Linked DNA regions of Ketobacter sp. MCCC 1A13808. The protein of the gene in region 1 interacts with the protein of each later gene in a pairwise test. Links are inferred from orthologs where the notes say so. Each region holds a gene or a part of one and is shown in the gene's direction. Other genes may lie near its edges. The genes, in order: FT643_RS13350 and ssb.

Region 1 (6,449 bases):
ATCGATCCGGCCACCGGTATCCACTACTTTTTGCTGACCGGTATAGAAAGGGTGGCAAGCTGAACACACATCCAGGTGCAATTCACCTTTCAGTGTCGAGCGGGTTTCAATAACGTTACCGCAGGTGCAGGTTGCTTTAATAGTGTCGTAATCGGGATGAATGCCTTGCTTCATGATGCTCACCTAATGTTTTATTCACGCCGCTACCCGATCTTGTGCCGGGCACCGCATGAAATACGATGGAATACGCAATACGAGTACCGTATATAAGGCCGCGAATCATACCAAAGTGTGGCAAATTGGCAAGCAAAGCATTACAGTTGATCGGTACTATTTTCTAACTGGTTGGAAATTCAGGCCTTTTTATGATTAATCTCCCGTGTTAACCCAGCCATCACACACCATAATTCAGGTTGCGCTCCCCCTACCCTTGCGCCGCACCTTCGATTATTTAGCCAAAGCCGACATCCCGGCCGACCTGCTGCAACCCGGTGCCCGGGTTAAAGTTCCCTTCGGCAAACGCCAGATGATCGGCATCATCCATTCCACCAGCCTTCATTCGGAGTTCAGCGCTGCGAAACTGAAAACCATCAGTGCCGTGCTTGACGACGAGCTTGCCATTCCACAACCCCTGATGAAACTGTGCCAGTGGGCTGCGGAATATTATCGGCACGGAATCGGTGATGTATATAGCCACGCCCTTCCCACACTGCTGCGAAATCAGGACAATTCCTGGCATGAACGCACCGAACTGTGGCGAATAACGCAAAAAGGGCGATTGATCGGGCTCGATCAGTTGCGCCGTGCTAACCGGCAGATACAAGCCCTGGAGCTGCTAAGGGAACATCCACAAGGACTGCATCAACCGGTGTTAAAAGGGTTGGGAGTTGAACGGGCCACCCTGAACGCACTGCATAAAAAAGAATTAGCGGAACCGCTTCAGGATCAGCAGCAACGAACCCCCTGGCAGCGGGAAATTTTGCTAGCCGAAAGCGCACTGACCCTGAACCCGGAGCAACAACACGCGCTGGACCAGATTCGACTCAGCAATGCGTTTGCTCCGGTTTTACTCGAAGGGGTGACCGGGAGCGGGAAGACAGAAGTGTATCTGCAGGCCATTGCCGACTGTTTGAAACGCGACCGGCAGGCGCTGGTGCTGGTGCCTGAAATAGGGCTCACACCTCAAACCCTGCATCGCTTCCAGCAGCGATTTGCCGTTCCCGTGGTTAGCATCCACTCCAATTTGAGCGAAAGGGAACGTCTGACCAGCTGGCGCAAAGCCCGGTTTGGCGAAGCAGGTATTGTTCTGGGAACACGCTCGGCATTATTCGCCCCCTTTGAAAAGCTGGGACTGATTGTAGTCGATGAGGAACATGACCTTTCCTATAAACAACAGGAAGGATTTCGCTACCACGCCAGGGACCTGGCTATCATCAGGGCCAAACAGGAAAATATCCCGGTCATCCTGGGCAGCGCCACTCCCGCTCTGGAAACATTGCACAATGCCCGCAGTGGACGCTACCTGCATTTATTATTAACCAGGCGCGCGGGTTCCGCAGCGGCCCCGCAGTTCCGGGTTATGGACATCCGCCAAAAAGCGCTGACCCATGGCATGTCGCCGGAACTGCTGTCTGAAATCAAACAACGCCTGAAAGCCAAGCAGCAAGTATTGATGTTTATTAACCGGCGCGGGTTTGCTCCGGTGCTTATGTGCCACGATTGCGGCTGGTTTAAAGAGTGCCCGCACTGCGACCATCGCATGACCTGCCACTCCAGTCCGGCCCGTTTGCATTGTCATCATTGCAACCATCAACGGGCCATTCCGCGCCTTTGCGAGCATTGTAAAAGCACCGATCTAAGACCCATCGGGATGGGCACCGAACGCTTGGAAGACAATCTAACTGCGTTGTTCCCGGATACACCGGTGATCCGGATTGATCGTGACACGACACAACGCAAACACGCCCTTGGCCGGCAACTGGATCGCATTGCCAGTGGTGAGCCCTGCATTCTGGTAGGCACACAGATGCTGGCCAAGGGACACCACTTCCCTAAGGTGACATTAGTCGCCGTCTGTGACATTGATTCGGGTTTGTTTGCCGCCGATTTCCGCGCCACCGAACATATGGCTCAACTATTAATACAGGTCGCCGGCAGAGCGGGCCGTGGTGATGATAAAGGTCTGGTATTTTTGCAGACACATCAACCCGGGCACCCGTTGCTGCAAACCTTAATCGCACAAGGCTATGGGCCTTTTGCTACCGAGTTGCTGCAGGAGCGACGCCTGATGGGCATGCCACCTTACGGCCATCTGGCCCTGATCCGGGCAGAGAGCACTAACCCGAAACAAGCATCGGATTTTCTGCACCAGGTTTCAGTGGCGCTGCAAGCCACAGCCGAACAACTTAACGTGGAAATCTGGGGGCCTGCTCCGGCTTTGATGGCAAAAAAAGCCGGTCGATTTCGCTTCCAGTTGATGTTAAGGGCAACACTCCGGCCTAATCTACAGAATATGTTGCGCTTTTCCATTCAGCAGGTGGAGGACAATGCGGGGCATCGTATTAAGTGGAGCCTGGATGTCGACCCCGTGACCCTGGATTAATCAAGCCAGAAGCCGATAAATCCCGCTTATGCGGAGTGCTAGGTGGGCTCACACACTGATCCGCTGCTGCCTGCAACCGCTGAGCATGAACTTGGAGGGCTGGCAATACAAACGCCGCCACCAACCGAGCGTAGTCAGATCCGCTTTCGGCTGTAGCCCGTGGTGCCCTGATCGCAACCGCGATGATGTCTTCCGTTAGCCTCCCCGCTGAATCCATATCCGATAACGCCGTCTCGGTTTCATCGTGAAAGGTTCGCTGTCGGTAACGTTCGATCCAGCACAGCAGCGCGGTTCGCAGATGCGGGTCTGACAGGCTGTTTATATATTCCAGCGCACACAGCGCAATTAACATCGGGCAACTGACATCCGCGGTTAAATGATCCAGGGTGGGATTGTTGCCTTTGCTGAGGGCTCCGTCTTCATCAATCAGCGCCTGCAACACTCGATAAGTGGCCAACAATCGCTTTTGTTGGCGGGGGTTTTTGAAACCGAAATAGGCGACCCATTTATCAAAACGCTGCCGTATTTCAGCAACCTCGCCGGCATCCGGCTGAAGCGGAAGTTGCCCCGGATAATGGTGTTGCGTTGCATCCAAAAGATCCAGGTTAACAGAAACATCAACCAGCCTTGCCAGCTGCGCTCTTGCCTGCTGTTGCACATCGACATAAAGCTGCCCACCATTCAGCTCTTTATAAAGTCCGGCAAATGCCGCCAACGCAACGTCGGCATCCAGGGCATAAATCACCGTTACCGACTCAGGCAATGCGTGCAGGGAATGAAGTATCGGGGGCAAAGCCAACCCTTCGACGGCATGAAACTCATCTGCTACCAGGATCATCCGCCGGCGATGCCCCCACAACGGGTTTAATCGCAGGCGACACAGTTCGTTTAAATGCGAGAGGGACACATCCGAATCGCTGATGACCAATAGCTTTTTACACTGCCTCGCCATCAATACCAGCAACAAAGCCAACCCGCAAAGACCAACAGTTTCTGCCAACGTTATTTGGCCAGCACTAAACTGTGTGATTGCGCCGGGGGCAACCCAAAGCAACAAACACGACAGGAACGCAAAGGCGAACAGTAAAAAAAACCACCCTGCTTTCTGCGTTGCCAGGCTAAAACGGAACAGCAGGAGTAACCTGGCGCAAACACCGGAATGCAGGAAAACCAAACTGTTCGCGCCCTGGCTGTTTGCAGAATCGATGTGTTGAGCGGTCAGCAAAGATTGGAACAAGGCCGGGAGTACGCAGGAACGCCGGGCTTGAATGGGCGGCCGGAATTGCGCAACCAGCCAGGATTGCGACGAGTCCAGCACAACTTGCCGGCACAGCGAGCGGCAGAAAGTGGAACGACCGGAACCGCTCCCACCCAACACCCCCACATTGAACCCGTCGCAGTCCGCGTTTTTGGCAATCTGGCTGGCAAGCGCAAAAGCAAGGTCTGCCTGAGTTCTGCTTGAACCTGTCACCGTAGCCCCCATCACCTGCCTCAATCGTGAATAACTTAATTAACCTTATACCAGGGCAGGCAACTTTCCCAATAGAGCAACTGTGTATGGCAACGAACTTAAATAACCGGGCTACGTTGGGGGGCCATTATCGCAACCGACGGCGACCAACGATCAACCCAAGCAACCCGATCAACACCAACAGTGCCACCGGTGGTTCCGGCGCACGATCGTAGTGCACTGCATCCGGCTGCGGGTACATTGGATTTGCAACCGGTGCATCCTGCAAGGGTGAGGATGCCACCAAGCGGGAAGAGCCTGACTCCAAGGTTGCCAAGGTAAATCCCCCGGACTCAGCAGTGGGAGCAGCGTTATCGCCAGCAGATTTGGACGCGATGGCCTGTTCAACGCCGACCGTAGAACCGGCTTCCCCGCTCTGTGCCCGCACGGTAGTCACCGCAACACTGCATACCAGCAGACATAATAATGAACGTATGAAAGATTTGTGCTTCATCCATTTGCACCTTAGGAAAATTTTTTCGATGCGAATCCGCGCGCATCTGTCTCAACTTAACAGTTCGATGACGATGCTTAAGATTCACGAAAACTGAAACAATTTAGTTTGGGAAGCGCTGTAAAACGACTTACACCAATTTGAATGCAGTCTTAATGCCAGCTCTGCTATCGTCTAAAGATTCAAACGCTTAAACAATCGCTACCAACAGCGAAAATCAGAATGTGTAAAACTATTCGACGATTGCCGCATCCGAAAACGTCGCTCGGGGTACCAGCTGCATCGCGGCTACCCGGTTGCGCCCCTCTTCCTTTGCCTTATATAAATAATCATCCGCTAGTTTGAGCCCCCTTGCCCCGTCTCCGTTATCTACCTGGGCCACACCGATGCTGAACGTAACCTGGAAGCTTTCTTCTGCATTACCAAAGATATGATGACTCAAATGCTGACGGATTTTTTCTGCGACTCGCTTCGCCTGCGGCAAATGCATATTCGCCAGGAGCACTGCAAACTCCTCGCCGCCGATGCGCGCCGCAACGTCGTGATGCGATCTCACACTTTGATTGAGAATATTGCCAATTGCGCGCAACACGTCGTCCCCCATCGCATGGCCCCAGGCATCATTCACTCTTTTAAAATTATCCACATCGCACATTAGAATACACATAGGCAAATCTTTGCGGGCGTGCCTGCGCCCTTCGATTTCCAAGCGCGCCATAAAATAGCTGCGATTGGAGATACCCGTTAACGAATCCGTAATGGCCAATTGCTCCAAAGCCCGCTTTTCTTTACGCATGAAATAACCATGAATAAAAAACAGCGCGACCATCGGCAATGCGATCAACACAAAAATGATCCGCAACCAAAAGCTCCACCAGGGTAGTAAGTCCGCTCCGGTGTAAATAGGTGTTCGCAGAATCGGCGCATAGCTCAATGAACCAGTCCAGAATCCCACCTCTGCCGCCCCAAATAGAAACAGCAACACAAATACCATCGGTTTGTAAATTTTGGGCTTAAATAAAGCCCTTACAAGAATCATCATGCCCAAACCGAGCAACATTAGGGGCGAATCTTTATAGCCATAGCTGTAATTTAAGGTAAAGATCGCCGTCAAACTGATGCAGACCGTGAGCGCGGTGAGCGCCGGAAAGTCACGCTGCGAAAAACGACGAAGCCAACTGAACAGGGCAATCCCGGTCAACACTAACGCACAGGCAACTAACACCACCTGAACCATGACCACCGTGTTCCACACATAGATTGAACGCCATTCCGGATGACGAAGTGCAAACCAGGGCATGAAAATAAACAGCAGCAGCATGGGCAGTGTCATCGTGGACATGACCAAGCAGGCTACTACATCACGCTTTTGCCGAAACCAGGTCTCAAGCCAAAGGAGCACTTCTTGCATTGTATGCTAAGCCCTCTTCAACTGTTGACACGATGCCATTACGCCCCTGCGCTTTCGCTTTGAACAAATTGGCATCGGCCAAGTGCATTAAGGCACCGGCATCCAATCCATTGCTTTCGACAATACCCATACTCAGCGTAACGTAAAAGGCATGGCCGTCGGATTGAAAGGCTTGGTTTTCCAGGCGCTGCTCAATACGCCGGCAAACCTGCAAAGCGCCTTGCAAGCCGGTTTCGGGCAGCAAAATGGCAAACTCTTCGCCACCAATCCGGGCAGGCAAATCGGCCGGTACCCGCATAACCTCTGTTAGCACTCCGGCAATACCTGCTAATACACTGTCACCGGCGATATGACCGTAACGATCATTCACCGATTTGAAATGGTCCGCATCCATCATCACCAAACTCAACGGCTGGTCAATGCGGTTCTGTCGCTGGCATTCTTCTTCCAGTCTTTGCATAAAATTACGGCG
Region 2 (16,746 bases), on another replicon or contig:
AGGTAATGGAACGGCACCGAATCGGTTCCGGTGCCATGGAGAACGGCCTGGCGGGCTTTTTTGTTAAGTTTGCCAAAAGGTTTGTCAATGTCGAAACCGATGTGCTCCGCCAGTGAGCGTAGCATTTGAAAGTAGTAGATACTGCGCCGGTCCCAACCTTTAATTGCGCCTTCTGCCAGGCTGAGCTCGGAAGAAACTACTATGTTGTCTTCATCGAAAAACTGATTTACTCCCAGCCCATCACAGGTGGTGCAGGCGCCTGCGGGGTTGTTGAAGGAGAACAGCCTGGGCTCCAGCTCGCTGAGATTGTAGTTGCAAACCGGGCAGGCGAATTTGGAAGAGAATAGTGATTGTTCTTTGGGAGAGTCCATATTGACCACCAAAGCGGTACCCGTCGTCAGATTCAAGGCTGTTTCAAACGACTCCGCAAGGCGCAATTCCAAGCCTGCTTTAACTTTGAAGCGATCAACCACAACTTCAATCGTGTGCTTGCGTTTCTTATCCAGTTTCGGGGTTTGATCCAGATCCACCACAATGCCGTCTATTCGCGCTCGAACAAATCCGTCAGCACGTAGCTCCTCGAATAAGTGGAGGTGCTCCCCCTTTTTGTCCTGTACCACCGGTGCCAGCAGCATGTAACGATTTTCCGCTGCTAACGCCATCACATCATCTACCATCTGGCTGATGGTCTGTGCTTCCAGGGGAAGGTCGTGGTCTGGACAGCGAGGAGTGCCTACGCGGGCATATAAAAGACGCAGATAGTCGTAGATCTCAGTGATGGTGCCAACAGTGGATCGGGGGTTATGAGAGGTGCTTTTTTGTTCTATGGATATGGCAGGAGAGAGCCCTTCAATATGATCAACATCCGGCTTCTCCATCAATGACAGGAATTGTCTGGCATAGGTAGATAGGGATTCTACGTAACGTCTTTGACCTTCTGCGTAAAGCGTATCGAAGGCCAGAGAGGACTTGCCTGAACCTGACAAGCCAGTAATGACAATAAACTTGTCGCGCGGAATGTCCAGGCTGATATTCTTTAGGTTGTGAGTGCGTGCGCCACGTACTTGGATGGTGTCCATCGTTACCCCCGCCAATGAAAACCCGCAAGTATAAAGGGATTGTACAGCGGGAACTACTTAATAGATGGCTTGAGCCGGATTGTGGATCTGATAAGAGGGTTAAAAGGGCCTGTTACACAAACTAAATGTACTTTGTGGATCATTGGTCAGCGCCAGCACTTCGGGAGAGAGGGTATCAGTGGTAGAATCCTGCCCAATTTGATCGGATAAGATTTTTTGATGAACTCTTCAGAAGCTCGAGCCACATGGTCCCTTGCCAGCCTATTCGGGTTGCGTATGTTGGGCTTGTTTATGATATTGCCTGTTTTTGCCATTTATGGTGAGCAGTTGGCGGGCTCGACCCCTCAGCTAATTGGGCTCGCGATAGGTGCTTACGGTCTGACTCAGGCGTTGTTGCAGGTCCCCTTTGGCTTATTGTCTGACCGTATTGGTCGTAAGCCCGTTATTATATTAGGGTTAATTGTATTTTGTGTCGGAAGCGTGGTTGCGGCGCAGTCCGAATCAATTTATGGCGTGATAATCGGCCGAGCCCTTCAGGGAGCGGGTGCCATAGCCAGCGCAGTTATGGCGTTGCTGGCAGATCTGACCCGTGACGATCAGCGCGCCAAAGCCATGGCTTTAGTGGGCGCGAGTATTGGCTTGTCGTTTTCTCTTGCCCTTATTATAGGTCCGGTAATTGCCGGTATTGTTCATTTGCAGGGGCTTTTCTGGGTAACGGCGTTGTTGGCTGTAGGAGGGATCGCAGTCACTGTGTGGGTTGTTCCGGATCCGGATAGTCGGCGGGTGTTCCGTGATACCCGGCCCGTCATGGATAATCTTGTCGATGTTCTGAAAAATCCCGATCTACTGCGCCTCGATTTAGGAATCTTTCTGCTGCATATGGTGTTGACGGCAAGCTTTGTTGTATTGCCAAGCTGGTTGGTGGGGCAGGCTAATATCGAGAGCACTCATCATTGGCTGGTTTATCTTCCTGTACTGTTTGGTTCTTTCATTCTGATGCTGCCGCTTATGATCATGGCGGAAAAAGCAGGTAAGGTGAAACAGGTTTTCTTGTTCGCAATTGCACTGTTGGTGGTGTCACTCCTGGCTATCAGTCTGTGGCATCATAGCCTGGTATCAATTCTGTTAGGCTTGTTTGTGTTCTTTTGGGGCTTTAATCTGCTGGAAGCATTGCTGCCGTCATTGGTGAGTAAGCTGGCTGCGCCGGGGTACAAAGGCACCTCAATGGGCGTTTACTCCACTTGCCAATTTTTGGGCGCTTTCGTAGGCGGTGCAGGCGGTGGCTGGTTATTGGGTAATTTTGATGGTGCCGCAGTCTATATGGTTGGCAGCGGGTTGATTGCAGTTTGGTTTCTATTTGCCTTAGGTATGAGGCAGCCGCCAAACTTACATAGCCTGACGTTACAGCTGAGCCATGCTTCTGACCTGGATACGCATGTTTGGGTCAAGCGTTTTATGGCGATTGCGGGGGTGGAGGAGGCCGTCGTGATCGTCGAGGACAAAATGGCTTATTTAAAAGTGGATAAAAGTCGGCTGGATCAAGAACAATTGTTGCAATTGTCCCAAGCCTCCGTATAAATAAGATTTATTTCGAATACACAAAAGCATACAGCAATATAGAGAAGCGGGAGAGTTTCATGGCACAGCGCGGTGTGAACAAGGTAATAATAGTGGGCAACCTGGGGCAAGAGCCGGAAACGCGGTATTTGCCCAGTGGCGGGGCCGTCACTAACGTGTCCTTGGCGACCAGCGAAACGTGGAAAGATAAAAACAGCGGCCAGATGCAGGAGCGTACAGAGTGGCATCGCGTTGTATTTTTTAACAAATTGGCAGAAATTGCAGGCGAATATCTGAAAAAAGGCTCCAAAGTTTATATTGAAGGCTCGTTACGAACCCGCAAGTGGCAAGATAAAAGCGGAAATGACCGCTACACCACTGAAATTGTGGCCTCAGAAATGCAAATGCTCGACTCTCGTGGCGGAAGTGGTGATTCTGGTGGCGGTTTTGATGGTTACGATCAGATGCCCGAAGCGCAGCAACCGTCTTCCTCTTCTTCTCCTGCTCAGAGTAGCAGTACGCCTGCTGGTGCTGACTTTGAAGACGATATTCCGTTCTGATGTGCATCCCGATACCGGAATTTGGTCCAGTCACTTGATCAAGTGACTGGGTCGGGGGAATCGGCGTATTTCAATTGTTTTATTGAAGCAAAGACTTAGGCGGGATTTCTGCCATACTGAATGAGTATTTGTTTGCAATAGTGTTAACAGGTACTAGCTTGAATGTCCTCTCTGGCATAGGGAGACGTGAACAAATTATGTTAAGCTGCTGCTGCGCTTAAGATAATAAGAATAAGATAAAGCTCAAAAGAGCCGTCAAGGAGAGGAAGCCCTTCCAGTCGAATTATGAAGTTACGCAACCTGATTATACTTGGTGTCTGCTCAATTATTGTTTTTGCTATTTTGTTCTTACCAGCAAGCTTGTTGTGGCGTGCCGCCTCAGGCTCTTTGGCAGGTCTGCCGCTTCAGGTCGAAAGAGTCGGTGGCAGTGTTTGGGATGGTTATGCCGTAGCCAATCTGCGCAACCCTGCGTTGCGAGGGCCGGTAGTTATAGATTGGGACCTTAAGGCCCTCCGTTTGATTTTGGGCGAAGTCCGTTTAGGGCTGCGGGTTGAAGGCCAGGCATTCCAGCTGACCGGTGATGCTTTCACAGGGCTCTGGGGTAAGGGTGCAAACGACCTTAACGGGGATATTCAGGCCAGAATGCTGGATCAGATGCTAAGAGAATTCGGTGTGTCCGCTGGTGGTGCGCTAAAAGTGAACCAAGTCGGCTTTAATATAAGCGGAAACCGGGTATCTTCAGCCGAAGGTCAGATAACATGGGGTGGTGGTATGGTTACTGCGCCCGGCCGCGGCAGAAGCAACCCCATCGATTTTCCACCGGTGAAAGGTGAGCTTTCCGAAAACGAAGGCAATTTGATGCTGGCGTTTACGGAAACAAAGGGCAATAAGTCGTTGGGCGAACTGGGATTACTGCTTGAAAATGGTGTCGCGAGTGTAAAAGTGTTACAGCGAGTGTTAAGGCTTGCGGGTATGGAAGCCTCGGGTAGTGACGACAAAGTTTTGGTAAATATGCAGCAACCGCTGCCATTCTGATATTTAGTTATTGAAGAATGCTAATCTGTTATTGAAGAGTACCGTCTTATTCGTATGCGTTGAACCATCGGTTAAAGTGAGGTTCATAGAACCAGAATAAGAATAAGAATTAAGAAGGGCAGGAGATTACATTGACAGCGGATCCCCAAACCAATCCTTGGGTGAGTAAAGGCAACATACTGGCGTGTGCCGTCCTGGTAATTGCTATTGCCTATGTGTTGGTGCAGATAGTGTATTTGTTCGTAGATACCTCTGTTGGCGATGCCCCCTCGGTTTACGGGGATGGCAATACGGCTGGTATGCCGGTGAGCTCCGAAGGCAGCAAGGTCGATACATCGGCTATCGCTTTGTGGAGTCTTTTCGGCAAGGAAGGAGCGAAGCCGGTCGAAACCACTCAAACCACAGATGTGGATGCTCCTGAAACGCGCCTTGCATTGGAGTTGCAGGCTGTTTTCGTTTCGCCCGATAAAGAACGCTCTTCCGCCATGATTGCAGAAGCCCGTAAAGAAAGTCTTCTGTACCGTGTTGGCGATAAGGTTCCCGGTAATGTGTCTTTGGAAGCAGTGCACCCTGACCGTGTACTTTTGAACCGCAACGGTTTGCTGGAAGCACTTTATTTTCCTGAGAACGCAGGAGCGGGCATGAGCCGAGCTGGGTCAACCGCGCGTGGACGTGATGCGCGTTCCGCAAACTTGATGCGTCGTTCCGGGTCAGATAGTGGTCGCAAGGCATTTGGCTCACGACCCGGCGCTGGTGGTGGTCTGTCGCAAGCGGATATGCAGGCAGCCATGACCGGCCAGATGGTGGGCGCTTTACGTGAACAATTGGATCAGAACCCGTCTGAAGTACTGACTCAGTTCGGGCTGGCGTCAAATAATGGCCGTGGTTATCGTGTTTCTGAAAGTGCAAACCCCATGTTAGCCGCGGCAGGCGCACGACCGGGGGATTTGATTTTGGCCGTGAATGGTCGTTCTCTTGGTGATCCTCAACAAGATGTCGGCCTCATTGAAGAAGTTATGCAAGACGGGTCAATAAGAATCTCCCTTGAGCGCAACGGCAGGGCTTTTGAGTCTGAATTTCAACTACCTGGGCGCTGATAAATGATGTGGCTGGATTGGCAATAATGAAAAGACAAATGGTTGGAAGCGAGTTCCATATGAAAATAACTAGAACGCTGGCGGCGTTGATTTTTGGACTGATGTTATCGATTTGTGCCTGGGCACAAGACGACGGAGGTGCCTGGAAAATCAACATGAAAAAAGCCGACATTCGAACTTTTATCGAGCAGGTTTCCGATATTACCGGTTATAGCTTCGTCGTGGACCCCCGGGTGAAAGGGGAGGTGACCGTTGTATCCCACACGGAGATGTCCTCTGCGGATATTTATAATTTGTTCGAAAGCGTGTTGCGTATTCATGGTTATGCTTCTGTTAAAACCGGCAACGTTGTAAAAATTGTGCCTACGCAGGGTGCGAAGCAGGAAGATCTTCCTCTCTCAAACAGCGGCTTGGAAAGCGAGAGAATGGTCACCCGCGTTATACCGGTAGAAAATACCAGTGCCACGGAGCTGGTGCCGATTTTACGTCCGATGGTTCCTCAATACGGGCATCTGGCTGCGGTCAGCTCTGCAAATGCTCTGATTATCAGTGATCATGCCAACAACATCTCCCGTATCATGGGCATCATCAAGCGTATCGATAACGCAGAAAGCGAAGAAGTGGAAGTGATCCAGCTGAAACACGCCTGGGTTGGGGATGTTGTAAAAACCCTGGAGCAGTTGACTCCGGTGGAGACAGGAAATGCAGGGAAGAAGACCAGCCGTCCTTCCGGCAATGTGCGGGTGCGAGTTGTAGCCGAGGAACGAACAAACCGGTTAATATTGCGGGGCGAAAAATCCGCCCGAGCGCGTATTAAAGATCTGGTGATGGACCTCGATCGGCCGGTGGAATCCAGCGGGTCCACCAAGGTTATGTATCTTCGGCATGCGGAAGCCGAAAAAGTAGCTGAAATTCTCAGTGCTTTGATCGCAGGCAAGTCTGCAACCGGCGGAAGCTCTTCGTCTAGTAGTTCAAGCGGCAGCAAGAAAACGTCTGCTCCAGCGTTATCCACGTCGACCGGTGATGGTAGTGATGTCACCATTCAGGCTGACGAAACGTTGAACGCGTTAATCGTTCGAGCGGCTCCCGCCGATCTGGCTGAAATCCGCAGCATTGTGGATCAGCTGGATGTCCGCCGGGCTCAGGTGTTAATCGAAGCGGCTTTCGTGGAAGTATCCGGTTCGGCTAGTGAGGCCATCGGTGTTCAGTGGGCTTATGGTGATCCTGCCGAGGGGGTAGGCGGAACCAGCTTGTCGGTGCCTGGTCAGTTATCTCTTTCCACCGTAGCTGGGCTAATTGATAGTGGTAGTGATACCAGCACGACGGGTAATGCCGCCACAGATACTTCTTTTTCTGGGTTGTTGCTGGGTGGGGCAACTCAAAACGGTGCAGTCAGGATGGGAGCCATTATTCAGGCTGTAGAGTCCAATACCAACACCAATCTGCTATCCACTCCCAGCCTCATGACTTTGGATAATGAAGAAGCTGAAATCATTGTGGGTGAGAATGTGCCGTTTATTACGGGTACAAGTTTGAGTGGAAATAACGACAATCCGTTCCAGACAATCGATCGACAGGATGTTGGTTTAACCCTGCGCGTTACACCCCAGATAAACGACGGCAACGTAGTCCGATTGCAGTTAGTGCAGGAAGTTTCCAACGTGAGCAGCCAGGCAATAGAAGGCGCTGCTGACATAACCACGCAAAAACGTTCTGTCAAATCAGTAATTTTAGCCAACGACGGCGAAATTATTGTCACGGGTGGTTTAGTCAGTGATGACGTGCAGAAAGTGGTGAACAAAGTTCCGTTGCTGGGTGATATTCCTTTGCTTGGCGCGTTATTTCGGGCCAAGAGTGAGAAACTGACGAAGCGAAACTTATTGATGTTTCTTCAGCCGACTATTGTGCGCAATGATAAGGGCGCCAAATCGGTGAGCGAAGAAAAATATAAGCAGATGCGCAGCTTGAGCTTGACCATCGATCAATACGGCAATATTGAGCAGGCTCCCAGTTCGGTATTTCCCGAAAGCGCCAAGGAAGTGTTAAAGAAAGGTCTGCACTTTGGCTCTCAAACCGCGACAGAAGCCGACCCCAAAGCGAATGGGGAAGAGCAAGGCGAAGAAGAACAGGATGATAGTGATTATATGACGGACTAGTTCCGCTTGGTCACTGACAAGAAAAGGGGCTTAAAGCCCCTTTTTTTCGTCCGCAGAATTATAGTTTCACTCACGCGTTTTGTTGCCAGCTTTTCTTTTTAAAGCGTTTGTCCCAGCCTTTGTAACGCTTGCGGCAGTATTTATCCAGTGCCTCATAGCTTCCGAAATACAGATCACTGCCTTCCTCAATGCTAACGTCGAACTCACAATAGTCGTTGCTATGGTCTCGGCATATCAGTGGCCGCTTTTCATAAATTCCACAACGCCCATCGTCCAGTAAGTGCAGGCATTCGCTCAAAAAGAGCAGATACCAGCCTTCGGAGTCTTTGAATATATGTACGTTTTTGTGGGAAATTTGCCATAACAGCAGGTCAAAATCCCGCATCGAGGTGGGTTTATCAATATTTTGCGTCACATATCGACAGCATTTGGATTCGTAACAGATGTCACATTTATTGTCCGATAACGTAGTGTCGGATACAGCAATTTTTTTCGCCATAACAACAGGTTAAAGATTTGGTCCGTGGCCAATATGAATTTAGATTTTGAAGATGATGCTTTTAGATCAACTTGTTATAAACAGCCGGTGCCTCTCCTGATGCGCTAGCTTGTTCCCCTTTATATCGTATGTTTATATCAAGATGTCGGTCACTAGAGGAGGGGATAATAACGTGGTAACGGCATTAATTGTAGGTGCAGGGGCCGTGGGCCAGGTTTACGGGCATTTTCTGCAGCGAGGTGGCGCGTCCGTATCCTACCTGGTGAAAGAGAAGTACAAATACGACTGCGAAAAGGGATTTAGCCTTTACCGGTGTCGTCGTAGCGGTTTAGGTGCAGCTGAAGCTTTCAGGGCTGACCGTATTTTCACGCAGTACGATGAGCTAAAAGGTACAAATTGGGATCAGGTCTGGCTGACCGTTTCTTCCTCTGATCTTCGTGGTGAGTGGTTGCGACAATTGCGTGAAGTGGTGGGCGGCGCAACCATTGTGATGCTGCAACCGGATCTTGATGACCGCGATTACATTTATAGTGCATTCCCTCAGCAGCAAGTCGTCTGCGGCATAGTTAACTTTATCAGTTACCAAACGCCATTGCCGGATTTGCCGGATTTGCCGGATTATCACCCTGACTCCTCAAAGCAGGGCGTTGCCTACCTGGTTCTTCCCATGATGCCCGCCGAGTTTTCAGGGGATGTAGAGCGTCTGACCGGAGTGATGGAGGCGATGGCAGACGGTCGCTTTAACGTGAAAGTCGAGCAGGATGCGTCCCGAGTTTATGCAGACCGAACCGCGATGATGATTCCGCTGGTGGCTTTGCTGGAATTGGAGCATTGGTCGTTCAAAAAATTACGCTTTAGTCATTCGCTTGGGTTAGCCGTTGGGGCTGCACGAGAGGCTTTGTCGATTGTGGCGGCAAAATTTGGGCGGAGGTTGAATTGGACCGAGCGATTATTCAGTTTGTTCTGGGTAAAGCTGGCGTTACCGGTTATGCGTTATGTTTCACCTATGGATGTCGAATCCTATGCCAAATTTCAGTTCGTTAAAACCGCGTCCCAAACGCGAATGATGCTACAACATTTTATCGATGATGGTGAGCTGTTGGGGCAATCTACGGTGGCATTACAGGCGCTCTATGACCGCCTTCCGGAGAGGCCGGAAAGCGCGAAAGCGGCGTAGGGTTATGGCTGCCGAGCCAATCCGTGTTCTTAAAACAAGCGAAAGGGTTCGTCATCCAAAATGAATAATTGTTCCTGAAGTTCGCTTATATGGCTTTGCCAATAGTGCTCTGTATTAAACCAGGGAAAGTTAGGGGGGAAAGCCGGGTCGTCCCAGCGTCGCGCGAGCCAGCCGGAGTAATAGACCATTCGCATGGTTCGCAGTGGTTCAATTAGTTGTAGTTCTCGCCGGTCGAAATCATGGAATTCTTCATACCCCTCCAATATTTCACTGAATTGAGCGATCTGTTCATGGCGGCTACCAGACAGCAGCATCCACAGGTCTTGGACTGCCGGAGCGTTCTGACAATCATCAAAATCGACAAACCAGGGGCCGGTTTCCCGGTGCCACAGAATATTTGCGATATGGCAGTCACCGTGACAGCGTATTAGGGAGGGAGTGATGGCATTGAACAAGCTTCTGAAACGTTCGGTAAACTCGTTAATCAGGTTTTTGTAAGCTGGTATTAGGTGGCTCGGAATAAAGTTGCGGCTTAACAAGTAGTTAGAGGGCTCGCTGATCATGCGCTCTATAGTTAGTGTGGGCCTGGCAGTGAAAAGAGTCGTTCCCCCCACTTTGTGCAGTCGACCCAACAATCTACCCAGCCATACCAGCTGGTCAAAATCATTCGGTTCTGGAGCTTGACCGCCTTGGCGTCGGAAGGCAGCAAAACGGTAGCCCTGGAAATAGTGCAGTGTGCGTCCTTTAACTTGCAATGGCGCCACGGCCGGTAATTCGAGATTGGCGAGATCCCTGGAATAAGCGTGCTCCTCAAGAATGGCTTCATCGGACCAGCGTGAAGGGCGATAAAACTTTACGATGACAGGCTCGCCGTCATCGATTCCAATTTGGTTAACCCGGTTTTCGTAGCTGTTCAAGGGAAAAAAACGCATGTCAGCGATAAAACCAAGAGACTCTACTGCATTGATGATCAGGTCGGGAGTGAGGTTGTCATAGTTGGGGTGTAGCACCCTGTCGGTGGAGGGTCGATTCGACATAAAAAACGCTTCACTTAAGGTTGCCGTCGGTGCCGTCCTAAGACGGAGCGGTCCATTTTAGCACAACAATCAAAATGAATTGGTTGCACTGGTGCGGGCGACTGCCCATCCATCCACTCTTTCGATGCCGGAGCGACGGAACTGAGCGGCAATCTGATTCAGGGTACTGCCGGTTGTGATGACGTCGTCGATAAGTGCGATGTGGGAAAGCGCCGGATATTCTTCCCGCAGCAAGGCGCGGTTAACTCGATAGGTGCGCTGTAAATTGACTTGTCGCTCAGCGCGGGAAAGCGATTTCTGCTGAACGGAGTCTTTTATTTTCCGGATCAATGTATAACTCACCGGGATCTTGAGTTTATTGCCCAGTGTTTTAGCAATGATGCCGGACTGATTGTAGCCCCTTTCACTTTGCCGGTACGGGTGGAGAGGGACGGGGACCAGCAGTTGGGGACGAACAACATTATTTTGTTGGATGCTTGTTGCTAGAGTCCGGGCCAAGCTGAGTAACAGTTCCGCCCGGATTCCGCTTTTGCCGGAAAGCAATAGTTGGTTGATAGGGAAGTCGTAAACGAAGGGGGCATGGCATGAATCAAATTCCGGTTCTGTGTGGGTGCATTGAGCGCACAGGCCGTTAAACGGCGTACCCCATGGTTCAGCGCAGCGTAGGCAGCAATGCTGATTCCAGGGCAAATCATCATGGCATCCCGGGCACCATTCGCCTTTCAATCCGATATAACGTTGGCATAGCAAGCAAGAAAACATATTTAGGTTATAAAACGACCTCTTGTAAACTTTTGTCAAAACTATCCAGTTGACAAAGGGGTGTCGCCGGTTACTATGCTCATCATTAGCTCAATTTAACCGGCCCACGGGCTGAGTGGCATTTCGGAACATGTTTTGCGTGAGTATCTGAAATTGCTCTACAGCAATCAGATAGACAACGCAGCGACAAATATTGACGGCAGAAAGGACGGGGACATGACGGCAAAGCAGAATCCAGTGGAATCGATACGACACGATTGGACAATCAAAGAAATCCAACAGTTATTCGATCTACCTTTTAATGATCTGATGTTTCAGGCGCAGACAGTTCACCGTCAATACCATGATCCTAACGCAGTTCAAATCAGCACCCTGCTGAGTATTAAAACCGGTGCCTGCCCTGAGGATTGCAAATACTGCTCGCAAAGTGGTCATTACAATACCGGCCTGGAGAAAGAAAAACTGTTGGAAATCAATCGGGTGCTAGAACAGGCTCGACAGGCGAAGGCATCCGGTGCCAGCCGCTTTTGTATGGGGGCTGCATGGCGCTCCCCTCGGGAGAAGGATATGCCCTATGTCCTGGATATGGTGCAACAGGTTAAATCTCTGGGCATGGAAACTTGCATGACTTTGGGGATGTTGGATCAGGGGCAGGCACAACGACTCGCTGACGCCGGGCTGGATTATTACAACCATAACCTGGATACCTCACCTGAGCATTACAACTCCATTATTACCACTCGTACCTACCAGGATCGCCTGGATACATTGTCCAATGTACGCGATGCCGGCATGAAAGTGTGCTGCGGTGGCATTTTGGGCCTAGGTGAAACGGCCCGCGATCGTGCCGGGTTACTGATGCAGTTAGCGAATTTGCCAGACCATCCAGAAAGTGTACCGATTAATATGCTGGTCAAGATCGAAGGCACGCCCCTGGCCGATGTCGCGGATCTGGAACCGTTCGATTTCGTGCGTAATATTGCGGTTGCTCGGATCCTGATGCCAAAATCGTTTGTACGTCTGTCTGCCGGACGCGAAGCCATGAACGAACAAATGCAGTCGCTTTGCTTTATGGCGGGTGCAAACTCGATTTTCTATGGCGACCGTTTGTTAACAACCAGCAATCCGGAAGCGAATTCGGATCAGAAATTGTTTGCCAAGCTGGGCATCAAACCTCTGCAAATTCAGGGCGCCAGTGATGAGGCTAATGAAGCGGCTATTCTGGACTCGGTGGAACACCAGAAGAATGCCCACTTGTTCGTGGACGCTACCCGAAAAAGCGCGACACCTAAACCGCATGAACAATGCCCCAAGATGGCTGCAACCGGCGGAGCGCTGCAGTAAGTTGCCGGTACGGTTTTTCTTAGTAGGTTAATTGAACAATGAGCGATCCTTTCCAGCTGGGTGACCGGCTGCGCCAACGACGAGAACAGCATCTGTATCGTCGGCGCAGGGCGCTGCACTCGGCTCAGGGAACGCACATACAATGTGACGGAAAACCCCTGCTGAATTTCTGTAGTAATGATTATTTGAGTCTGGCAAATCATCCTCGCTTGATCTCAGCCGCGAAAAAGGCCGTCAATACGTTTGGAGTCGGCAGCGGTGCGTCCCACTTAGTCATCGGCCATAGCTGTTTGCACCAGCAATTGGAAGAGCGCTTGGCGGATTGGGTGGGGCGGCCAAGAGCGCTTCTGTTTTCTACCGGTTATATGGCAAATATGGGGGTGATCAGTGCGCTTTTAAAACGCGGTGATACGGTCTTTCAGGACAAGGTTAACCACGCTTCCCTGCTGGATGGTGCGCAGCTGAGCCGGGCCAGATTGGTACGCTATCCCCATTGCGATACAGAACATTTACAAAGGCTATTATCGGCTACGGATACGCCATCATTGGTGGTGACGGATTCCATTTTCAGTATGGATGGGGATGTAGCACCGTTAATGGATATGGCCCGAACCTGCCAAAACGAAAATGCTTGGCTTATGGTAGATGATGCGCATGGGCTGGGCGTGTTGGGTCGGGGAAAAGGCGTGCTGGCAGAGTATAACCTGAGTCAGTCCGATGTACCGGTGTATATGGCGACACTGGGCAAAGCGCTCGGGAGTTATGGTGCGTTCGTGGCTGGCAGCGATGATTTGATCGAGTTTTTAATTCAATTCTCCCGATCCTACATTTACACCACGGCAATCCCGCCTGCGATTGCTGCGGCGTCCCTGGAATCGTTGTCGTTGTTGGAAACGGAAACCTGGCGCATAGACCGTTTGCACTCGTTGATTGACTATTTTCGCAGGGCTGCAGCGGCCCGGCAGTTACCAATACTGTCGTCGCAATCCGCCATTCAACCTTTCAAGATCGGCGATTCGGAACGGGCGGTTCAGATCAGCGAAAAGCTACAAGCTTGTGGCATTCTGGTCGGCGCTATCCGGCCTCCGACGGTGCCTGTTAATACCGCGCGGTTACGTATTACGTTGCAGGCCGATCATCAGGAAATCGAAATAGATCAATTGCTGGATACCTTGGTGTCGGTATTTCACCAGACTGACCAGCAGTAGGAGTTTATCCAAGTCATGTCTTTGTCACTTTACTACGACACTTTTCGCTGCACAGGCGATATCGAGCGCCCCCCCGAGCTTTTGTTGGTTCATGGTTGGGGTATGCACAGTCTGGTATGGGATCCGGTGATGCCAGCACTGCTACAACGTTTTCAGGTGACTGTGGTGGATTTACCCGGCTTGGGGCGTAGCCCTATGCCGGGCGGAGACTACGACCTGGACTATCTGCTGCGGCATATACTGGCTATTGCTCCAGCCCAAGCTGTATGGATGGGCTGGTCGCTGGGTGCCATGGTAGCAATGAAAGCCGCGATCGATTATCCCGGCCGTGTCACCGGGCTGGTGAGCGTGGCATCGACACCCAGGTTTGTTTCTGACGACCAGTGGTTGGTGGCCGTTAATCCGGAAATTCTGACTGCCTTTTATCAAGTGCTGCTGGAAGACGCAGAAGGCACGCTCATTCGTTTCCTCTCTTTACAATGCAAGGGCAGCGATACCATTAAGGCCGATATACGTCGGCTCAAGGAGCTGGTGACCTTTCACGGGATTCCGGCAAAAAAAGCGTTGCGCTGTGGTTTGGAGATTTTGCAGCAAGTGGATTTGCGCAATGAGTTAAATCAGATTCAATGTCCGGCACTGTATCTTTTTGGGGAACATGACCACCTGGTTCCTGTGGGGGTCAGCGCTGCAATAACCAAACTGCAACCAGAGGCGGACACGGCGATTATCAAAGGGGTGAGCCATATCCCGTTTTTATCGGCTCCTGATTTATTTGTGGCGGCTTGCTCAGAATTTTTCAGTGCGCGGAATTTAGGATGAGTTATGTCAGTTAACAAGCGCGCTATTGCAAAGTCATTCAGCCGTGCCGCTACCCGGTACGACAGTGTTGCGCATGTGCAACGCCAAGTGGGGGAGGCGATGTTGTCTTTGCTTGAAAAACAGGGAAAGTATTATCAGAACGCATTGGATATCGGCTGTGGCACCGGTGCATTAACACGGGCGTTGTCACCTTATGCGGATAGTCTCACGGCTTTGGATATTGCGCCCGGAATGCTCGCGGTCGCGCAACAGCGTGATCAAGATAAGCGTATTAGTCGGTTTGTCTGTGGCGATGCCGAGCAACTCCCTTTCCCGTCACAATGTTTTGACTTGGTGTTCAGTAGTTTTGCATTACAGTGGTGCGATAACCTGTTTCAGGTAGTGACCGACATCCGTGCTTTGTTAAAACCGCAAGGGCGTTTTTTGTTTTCGTTACCGGTGGACGGGACACTCTGCGAATTAAAGCAAAGCTGGGCGCAGGCGGAAGGCCGTCACAGCCACGTGAATTCTTTTTTACCGGTTGACCAGGTGCGCTTGGCCTTGCAGCAATCTGAATTTAACATGGTTGCGTTTCAGGAGCGTACAGATCAGGTTTTTTATAAAAGTGTGCGGGAGCTAACGCGCGAATTGAAAACCTTGGGCGCCCACCAGGTCACTTCCAATCGGACCCCCTCGTTAACTGGAAAACAGACTGTTTTGCGTATGACTGCGGCTTATGAAAGGCTCCGGACTGAATCGGGGCAATTGCCTGCCAGTTGGCATTACGTTGTCGTTTGTGTGGAAAAATAAATTATGGCTAAAACAAAAGTGTTTTTTATCACGGGCACCGATACTGAGGTCGGAAAAACCTACGTGACAGTCGCGTTGCTGAATGCCCTTAAGCAGAAGGGGTTACGGACATTGGCATTGAAACCGATCGCGGCCGGTTGTGAAGAGCAGGGTGGTGAATGGGTTAACGACGATGCGTTGCAATTACGTCGGGCGATGACAGAGCAATTGCCATACCAGCAAATAAATCCCATTGCGCTGAAGTCGGCCATTGCGCCTCACCTGGCCGCTCAGCAGGAAGGCAGGCGACTGTCGGCGGATCGATTAACCGGTGTTATTCGCGGTTCGTTGATGACGCCGGCCGATGTTGCCTTGATTGAAGGGGCTGGTGGTTGGCTGGTGCCACTGAATGAGCGGGAGACGTTGGCGGACTTGGTAGGTCAGCTAGCCATCCCGGTGATTCTGGTGGTGGGGGTGCGTTTGGGTTGTCTGAATCATGCCCTGCTAACAGTCCAGTCGATTACCGCGGCGGGCCTCCCGCTTGCTGGCTGGGTGGCGAATTGCCTGGATCCTGCAGCGTCGATGGTGTCAGAAAATATTGAAACGTTGGCAGCGCGTATCGATGCGCCTTGTTTGGGTGTGATTCCCCGGCAGACGTCGGCGAGCGAGTGGGGCGGCGCGGAATTTCTTAATATTGATGGGCTATTAGAAAGTGCACTTTAAGAACCGGATTTAATGCGTGGTTTTCGGTATGGGGCTACAGTCCGCCAATTCCGGGGGAATCCTCCCTAACCTGTTTTGATGATTTTCGTTTTTAAAAGCAGCTCTTTACTCCATCGTTGCCGGGTAGATTCCGGCAGTACAATATTTGATCTGCTGGTCTATACTGATTAGAACGCCGTTAGACCGCTTTGTATTGGTTCGCTAATGCAGGAGCTCACTGGGCTAGGTCAGCGTGTTAACCCGCAGTCGGTATGCGCGGGTCTCAGAATTGTCCGGATGAGGTAAATATTATGGCCATCGGCTCCATTATGAACAACGGTGTAATGGGCATCCAAAAAGGCTATAGCCAGATCAATCAGGCAACAGCCAACATTGCTAAAGTAGCGGTATCAGAAAACCCGACCCGGGATCTGACCGAATCAGCGGTTACAATGATGCAGGGCAAAGTGCAGGTTGAGGCTTCTGCTAAGGTGCTGCAGACGGCCAGTGACACGATCGGCTCGCTCATTGATATTCAGGCATAAGCGGTCAAGCTGATGTTTATTTCTCCTGCTCAAACGAACGCGGCGTATTATAGCGGTGCAGAAAGTGCGACGACCGCAACCGGAGTGGTTCGCGTTAGTGCACGTGGGGCGATTCCTCCGGTTGAAGCCGCAGAAAAAGATGCGGCTTCCCAGAACCAACAATCTGACTCCCCTGTGGCGAATGGCGCCAGTCCTGCGCCACCATCCGATACTGAAAAAACAGCGCCGAAGGAACCGTCTTTAAGCAAAGCGGAAGCCGAAAAACAAGCAGAGCAGCAACAGCAGCAGGAAGACCAGGTTATCATTGATCAGCTTAAGGCTCGTGACCGTGAAGTACGGGTTCACGAGGCGGCTCATGCTGCAGTCGGAGGGCAATATGCGGGTTCTCCCAGTTATGAATT

The links.
Region 2: the proteins of FT643_RS13350 (region 1) and ssb interact in binary tests that used the Escherichia coli proteins (3 or more experiments, as listed by UniProt). The link is inferred for Ketobacter sp. MCCC 1A13808 from one-to-one orthologs.

Annotation. Positions count from the first base shown.
Region 1 is NZ_VRKW01000006.1:197,690-204,138, forward strand. What follows is about bases 1-2,990. They hold FT643_RS13350 (primosomal protein N'), read left to right. Parts: upstream 1-379; coding sequence 380-2,602; downstream 2,603-2,990. Other genes in these bases: rpmE (50S ribosomal protein L31), read right to left, coding at 1-174; FT643_RS13355 (hypothetical protein), read right to left, coding at 2,562-2,990. In the rest of the region: more of FT643_RS13355, read right to left, coding at 2,991-4,073; FT643_RS13360 (hypothetical protein), read right to left, coding at 4,201-4,566; FT643_RS13365 (GGDEF domain-containing protein), read right to left, coding at 4,799-5,977; FT643_RS13370 (GGDEF domain-containing protein), read right to left, coding at 5,952-6,449.
Region 2 is NZ_VRKW01000019.1:16,742-33,487, forward strand. What follows is about bases 1,555-4,456. They hold ssb (single-stranded DNA-binding protein), read left to right. Parts: upstream 1,555-2,716; coding sequence 2,717-3,196; downstream 3,197-4,456. Other genes in these bases: FT643_RS20975 (MFS transporter), read left to right, coding at 1,555-2,657; gspN (type II secretion system protein N), read left to right, coding at 3,482-4,231; FT643_RS20990 (type II secretion system protein N), read left to right, coding at 4,363-4,456. In the rest of the region: excinuclease ABC subunit UvrA, read right to left, coding at 1-1,079; more of FT643_RS20975, read left to right, coding at 1,299-1,554; more of FT643_RS20990, read left to right, coding at 4,457-5,328; type II secretion system secretin GspD, read left to right, coding at 5,388-7,484; FT643_RS21000 (YkgJ family cysteine cluster protein), read right to left, coding at 7,555-7,983; FT643_RS21005 (ketopantoate reductase family protein), read left to right, coding at 8,156-9,160; FT643_RS21010 (serine/threonine protein kinase), read right to left, coding at 9,190-10,170; FT643_RS21015 (ComF family protein), read right to left, coding at 10,267-10,959; biotin synthase BioB, read left to right, coding at 11,176-12,303; bioF (8-amino-7-oxononanoate synthase), read left to right, coding at 12,342-13,511; pimeloyl-ACP methyl ester esterase BioH, read left to right, coding at 13,527-14,330; malonyl-ACP O-methyltransferase BioC, read left to right, coding at 14,334-15,119; bioD (dethiobiotin synthase), read left to right, coding at 15,123-15,821; FT643_RS21045 (flagellar biosynthesis protein FlgE), read left to right, coding at 16,112-16,345; FT643_RS21050 (putative metalloprotease CJM1_0395 family protein), read left to right, coding at 16,358-16,746. UniProt on the Escherichia coli protein: Plays an important role in DNA replication, recombination and repair. Binds to ssDNA and to an array of partner proteins to recruit them to their sites of action during DNA metabolism. Acts as a sliding platform that migrates on DNA via reptation.